One region of the Leeuwenhoekiella sp. MAR_2009_132 genome, then DNA from elsewhere that is predicted to be linked to it. Evidence: riboswitches for the same ligand, from Rfam matches in the RefSeq annotation. Region 1 holds a riboswitch; each other region holds the start of a gene.

Evidence for each region. Region 1 has a riboswitch for S-adenosylmethionine ahead of P164_RS04450 (Na+/H+ antiporter NhaC family protein). Riboswitches for the same ligand answer to the same signal wherever they lie in the genome.
Region 2: another riboswitch for S-adenosylmethionine. It lies ahead of P164_RS12245 (homocysteine S-methyltransferase family protein); the one in region 1 lies ahead of P164_RS04450 (Na+/H+ antiporter NhaC family protein).
Region 3: another riboswitch for S-adenosylmethionine. It lies ahead of P164_RS12325 (O-acetylhomoserine aminocarboxypropyltransferase/cysteine synthase family protein); the one in region 1 lies ahead of P164_RS04450 (Na+/H+ antiporter NhaC family protein).

The regions. Positions count from the first base shown of each region.
Region 1 covers NZ_JHZY01000002.1:1,029,714-1,031,987, forward strand. Annotated here, with positions in the region: gene P164_RS04445 (nucleoside deaminase) at 289-759, opposite strand; SAM-I-IV-variant riboswitch at 994-1,092, shown strand; gene P164_RS04450 (Na+/H+ antiporter NhaC family protein) at 1,141-2,274, shown strand, end outside.
Region 2 covers NZ_JHZY01000004.1:890,124-892,397, forward strand. Annotated here, with positions in the region: gene metH (methionine synthase) at 1-11, opposite strand, end outside; gene P164_RS12245 (homocysteine S-methyltransferase family protein) at 22-1,047, opposite strand; SAM riboswitch class I at 1,159-1,263, opposite strand; gene P164_RS12250 (carboxymuconolactone decarboxylase family protein) at 1,527-2,114, shown strand; gene P164_RS12255 (HAMP domain-containing histidine kinase) at 2,126-2,274, shown strand, end outside.
Region 3 covers NZ_JHZY01000004.1:907,405-909,678, forward strand. Annotated here, with positions in the region: gene P164_RS12325 (O-acetylhomoserine aminocarboxypropyltransferase/cysteine synthase family protein) at 1-1,021, opposite strand, end outside; SAM riboswitch class I at 1,139-1,248, opposite strand; gene metK (methionine adenosyltransferase) at 1,624-2,274, shown strand, end outside.

The DNA.
Region 1 (2,274 bases):
TAATCTTAATGTTCCCTTTAAAGCATTAGAAAAATTAAAACAACCTTGATGTCATTTTGAGCACAGTCGAGAAATCACAAATCCTAATGATTACTAACTCATTATATAGAAAAACTATAATTCTCAAAATTCGCGTATTCCGTACAAAGACTTAGAAATTTTCAAATACGCGATTCTTAGAGCTTGGGATTTTTAAAATCTCTGCAAATTTTCATCAGTAATTAAAACTAATTTTTTAGTTAATGATATAGGTGAAATCTTTTTTTTGTTTAACTAACTATATATTTTCTAATACTCTGTCTTATCCATTTTCTTCGTCCATTCTTGAAATGGTTTAATGGCGACTTCGGGAGACAATTGCTCAAAAGGGATGCTGCGTTTCTCATACGGCAGAGGAATTTCCTCATAAATAAACGCATCATCAAACCCTATATTTGCTGCATCGGTCTGGCTGCTTCCATAGTACACTTTATCGGGTCTGGCCCAGTAAATGGCTCCCAGACACATTGGGCAAGGTTCGCACGAAGTGTATATAGTACAACCATCAAGTTGAAACGAATACAGATTTTTACAAGCATCACGTATCGCCGTAACTTCAGCGTGTGCAGTGGGATCATTTGTAGAAGTAACTTTATTATTTCCTTTACCTATAATTTTTCCGTCTTTAACAATCACACAACCAAAGGGTCCGCCTTCATTGTTTTGCATTCCTTTTATAGCTGCATTTACAGCTTCTAACATAAATTCTTCGTTGCTCATTATTTTTTGTGTTTGCTGTAAATATAGGAGTTTATGTTACTTTGAGAATATTTAATTTTTCAGGTAGTAAGCAGTATTTGTGTATTTTTCCGTTAGAAATAGTACAAACTTTTTAAATAAATACCACTTCCCTCCCACCGGTTTATACAACATCAAGCGAATACCCACATTATAGAAATATTAACTTTTAAAGTAGGATATATTGTAATTGCTAGAGTAATTTTGCGCCCTTAAATTAATTATCCAGAATCTCATAAGGGAGATAGCAACCTGCAATAACGAGCAAGGTGCTAAAATAGATAAGCCAATTACTTGGAAACCTTGTTAACACATACATCTATGTAATTACTGCTATTGCCTTTTTGAGTATAAAATTATAAAATGGCAGAACTTAAGATTACTCCAAAATTCTCAGCACTCATTCCTTTATTGGTTTTTGTAGTTACCTTTCTCGGTGTAGGAATTTATCAAGATGACTTTTATGCACTTCCCGCACCTATTGCGGTTATTGTAGGGATTGTAGTCGCATTTCTAATGTTTAGACAGTCTATTAATACTAAGATAGACACGCTTTTAAAAGGCTGCGGTGATGATAAAATCCTCACGATGTGCTTAATTTACTTGCTTGCCGGAGCTTTTGCCGCTGTAACTAATGCCACGGGAAGTGTTGACGCTATTGTAAATATGGGTTTAGACTTTATTGCGATTGAGTACATCTACGTAGGTATTTTTGTTATTGCTGGTTTCTTATCTGTTTCTACGGGAACTTCGGTAGGAGCGATTGTTGCGCTGGCTCCCATTGTTGTGGGTTTTGCAGCTAATAGCAGTGCAGACCTGGCGATACTTTGCGGTGCGCTTTTAGGTGGTAGTATGTTTGGAGATAACTTATCGGTTATTTCAGATACGACTATTGCGGCGACTCAATCACTGGGCACCAAAATGAGTGATAAATTTAAACAGAACATAAAAATTGCCGTACCTGCAGCTATAGGCACAATCGCTATATTAGTTTTTCAAGGGACAGATCTTACAGCTACTGAAGCTACAGCTGTAAGTTATAACTATGATGTACTCAAAATTACACCGTATATTTTGGTGATTTTACTTTCTATTCTTGGGCTTAATGTTTTTATAACCCTGTTTGTTGGCGTGTTGGCAGCAGGTATTTTGGGAATTAGCTACGGCGATTTTACGCTTATAGAATCTACTAAAATTGCCTATGAAGGTTTTACAAATATGACCGAAATCTTCTTACTATCCTTACTCACCGGCGGACTCGCAGCTCTGGTTGCCCGTAATGGCGGGATTGAATATATTCTAGTAAATATCAAAAAGCTAATTAAAAATAAAAAGACTGCAGAACTGGGCGTTGCAACCTTAGTAAGTACGATTAATATGGCTATTGCAAATAATACGGTATCTATAATCATTGCGGGTCCTATTGCAAAAACAATCAATGATGAGTACCAATTAGACAACAAAAAAACAGCATCTATTTTAGATATTTTTGCTTGT
Region 2 (2,274 bases), on a different contig from region 1:
CCGTTATTCATAAATACTATATTATAAAGCTGATTGTGCCTTTTTAAAAGCCGGTAATGGTCTTGGCTTATACTCTTTTACAAGTTCTGCAATTGCGCGTATGTGCTCTGGTGTTGTACCACAACAACCCCCTACTATATTAATAAGTTGTTTGTCTAAATAGGATTTAATTTGAGAAGCCATTTCCTGTGCTGTCTCATCATATTCACCAAATGCGTTAGGCAATCCTGCATTAGGATATGCAGACACGGCAAAATCTGATTTGCTTGAAATAACCTCTAAATAGGGTGTTAATTGCTCTGCTCCTAATGCGCAGTTGAACCCCACCGATAGTAATGGCATATGCCCTATTGAAATTAAAAAAGCCTCTGCTGTCTGACCGGAAAGTGTGCGTCCTGATGCATCTGTAATTGTACCGCTTACCATAACCGGGACATCTATACCGCGCTCTTCTTTTAATTCTTCTATTGCAAATAGAGCGGCTTTCGCATTTAAAGTATCAAAAATCGTTTCTACCAGAAGTATATCTACACCCCCATCTATAAGCGCTTCAGCCTGCTGTCTATACGCAATACGCAACTCATCAAATGAAATTGCTCTAAAGCCGGGATCATTTACATCTGGCGACATACTCGCCGTTTTATTTGTAGGACCTATTGCTCCTGCTACAAAACGGGGTTTGTGTGGTTCTTTGGCAGTAAATTCTTCTGCTACTTTCTTAGCTATTTTAGCAGACTCGTAGTTTAAATCATATACAAGCGCCTCCATACCGTAATCTGCCATGGCAATCGTAGTGCCGCTAAAAGTATTTGTCTCTACAATATCTGCTCCTGCTTCAAAATATTGAGCATGTACATCTGCAATTGCCTGAGGCTGGGTAAGACTCAATAAATCATTGTTTCCCTGTACAGGACTGGGCCAATCTTTAAAACGCTCGCCACGAAAATCTTCTTCAGTGAATTTATAGCGCTGAAGCATTGTTCCCATAGCGCCATCAAGAACTAAGATGCGTTCTTGTAAAACATTATATAAATTATTCTGACTCATAAATCTCTTTCAAACTTCAATTACAAACATTAAAAAATGCTTTCTAAATTAGAAAGGTTCAGTAATTATGGTATCAAGAAAATAAAAAGGAAAGCCAGAATGACTTGTTTTTTGTTATCTATCCCTTACTAAATAAGAGTAGAACGTAGCACCTTCTCCAGAGGAGGGTTGCTAAGGCTTCAATGGGTCTAATCCCTCTGCCTTTCTTGATAACTTAATAAATAATGAACTTGTTTACAAAGATTGTAAAACAACTTGAGAATACACAAATTTTAAAGAATTAAAATTAAAAAGTTATCAAAATAAAACAGTTTTTAAATACGCTTAAATGAATCATTTATCCGCTTAAAAGTCTTAAAAAGCCATGTAATTCTACCCTTAAAATATTAATTGCCTGATTTACAATCTTGTATAAATTATTTTTTAAACTAAGTTTGTATACCCAAACTTATTACCTTAACAAAACCAAATTTAAACCTATGATTAGCAACACTACACAATCACATCCTCGTTTTAAAGTTGTTTCCTACGAAGAAGCTTCTGCTGAAGTTAAAGCCATCTATGATGATACTAAGAAAACACTTCAAATCCCTTTTGTTTTAAACTGGTTTAAATGTCAGGGGTCAAATCCTATTCTGTTAAAAGGTAATTGGGCCAAATTAAAATCTACACTCATGCAAGGTGATATTCCTAACGTTCTAAAACAGCTTATAATCTACAACGTCTCCAAAGAACGTAACTGTGAATACTGCGCACAAGCCCACGGAATTTTTGCAGACAGTATGAGTGCAATGATAAGTGAGAATGAAAATTTTAGAGTTACAAATGATCTTGAAAGTCCGTTGATTCCTGAAAGCTATCGCACTGCTATTAAAGTAGTAACTAAAGCAGCACTCAACCATGATATGATCGTAGATTCTGATTTTGAAAAACTTCGCGAGGCCGGCTTTGATGATGCAGAGATACAAGAACTTATGGCACAGGCAGATTTAGTAAATATGCTAAACACTCTGGCCGATGTTGCTGGAATCAAAATTGATAACGAGCTAATGGAAGCTCAAGCATAAAATTACATAAATTGAATCTAGCCGCCGCAAAGTACCGTATTACCTATGAGGCGTTTTCTAAATTTTCTGGCGGTTTAAGTAAGGTCGAAAACCTGGAGAACCTAAGCCATGTGGTTAGCAAACATCTAAAGTATCTTTTCAATTTTAAGATTTTTAGAAT
Region 3 (2,274 bases), on a different contig from region 1:
CGATCCCACTTTGACCGTGAGGCAGGTATTTTTTTGCTAAAGTATTGTATTTACTACTCGCTAAACCAGGGTAATTGACCCAGGTAACTTCGGGCTGTGCTTCTAACCAGGTTGCTAATTCCAATGCATTTTCACTATGTTGTTTGATGCGGACTTTTAAAGTCTCTAATCCCTGAATAATTTGAAATGCGTTAAACGGACTCAAAGCAGCGCCGTGATCTCGTAATCCTTCAATACGTGTTTTTGCTATAAAGGCCGCAGGGCCTAATACATCGTGATATACTAACCCGTGGTAACCCGCAGAAGGTTCTGTAAACTCGGGGAATTTTCCGCTAGACCAGTCAAAAGTACCTGCATCTATAATAACCCCACCTAAAGAAGTTCCGTTACCATTAATGTATTTAGTCAAAGAATGAATTACAATATTTGCCCCGTGTGCAATAGGATTTAAAAGTGCAGGTGAAGCGACGGTATTATCTACTATTAAAGGTATTTTATGCGCCTTAGCTGCAGCAGCAATTCCTTCTAAATCCAGCACATCAAGCTTAGGATTTCCTAAAGACTCAACAAAAATAGCACGCGTATTATCCTGCACAGCAGCACCAAAATTTGCCACCTTATCAGGATCTACAAAAGTGGTCGTAATCCCAAATCGCGGAAGTGTAACGCTTAATAGGTTATAAGTCCCACCATATAAACTACTTGATGCTACAATATGATCGCCCTGCTTTAAAAGGGTTAATAATGCGGTATTGATTGCTGCAGTCCCAGAGGCTGTAACAACTGCTGCAATACCACCTTCAAGAGCAGCAAGGCGTTGCTCAAGAATATCATTTGTAGGGTTATTTAAGCGTGTATAAATAAACCCCGGTTGTGATAAATTAAATAATCCTGCGGCATGGTCAGAGTCGTTAAAAACATAGCTGCTCGTCTGGTAAATAGGCACAGCGCGTGTGCCCCCATTAGCTTTAGTGTCATGACCCGCGTGTAATGCTTGTGTTGAAAATTTTTGAGTACTCATTTTTCTCTTTTTTAGTTAAAATAAATTAAACCAAAAGTCAAATAGTGCCGCCCTGGCATCAATTACAAGAAAAATGTTATGAAGAAAAATAAACTATTTAAGAACAAATAGTTTGTTAGGTTATCTATCATCAGTAATTAAACTGTTGTAGAATTTAGCACCTTCATCCCGTAGGAAGGGTTGCTAAGGCTTCATTGGGTCTATCCCTCCGCCTTTCTTGATAACATTTCAGTATGTGTTTGAACTTTGTGAGTGTAAAGATTGCAAAACCTTTTACAGATATGCAAGTAAAGAACGTTTAATTTTACAAAATGAAAATTTTTCATAAGATTTTGATTCCCGTTTTTTAATACCTTCTAAATTTATACATTTGCCCCCCAAAAGAGGAAAGATTTGACTGATTGCAACCTCTTATACTGAATAATTTTTCGGTGTAAAAAATGCTAAAGGCAGTAACCACTACCCTTAACAGGCATTTGTCAAATCTTTTTTTCGGCTTTAAGACAATCCTCTGCGGAAACGCCAGAGGTACGAATCGATAATTAATTTTAAATTTTAGATAATTCTGAAATTTAAAACCCGGTAGGGAAAAAATTGCTTGAATGGCTTACTTATTTACCTCAGAAAGCGTGTCTGAAGGACACCCGGATAAAATCGCTGATCAAATTAGCGATACATTATTAGACAATTTTCTAGCCTTTGACCCCGAGTCAAAAGTAGCTTGTGAAACACTTGTGACTACCGGCCAGGTTGTACTTGCCGGAGAAGTAAAAAGCGATACGTATATAGACGTTCAAAATATTGCAAGAGGTGTTATCAACGATATTGGTTACACAAAAGGAGCTTACCAGTTTAGTGGTGATAGCTGTGGTGTAATTTCTCTTATACACGAGCAGTCAAAAGATATTAATCAAGGTGTAGACCGCGCTTCAAAAGAAGAGCAGGGAGCCGGTGACCAGGGGATGATGTTTGGTTACGCGACTAAAGAAACGGCTAATTATATGCCTCTCGCTTTAGACATCTCGCATCGCATTATGATCGAACTGGCAAAACTACGCCGCGAAGAAAAAGACATTACCTATTTACGCCCAGATGCTAAAGCACAGGTAACTATTGAATATTCTGATGATAACATACCTCAAAAAATCGTTGCTATTGTAGTTTCTACACAGCACGACGAATTTGATAAAGACGAAAAAATGCTTGCTAAGATTAAAAAAGATATGATCTCTATTTTAATCCCTCGTGTAAAA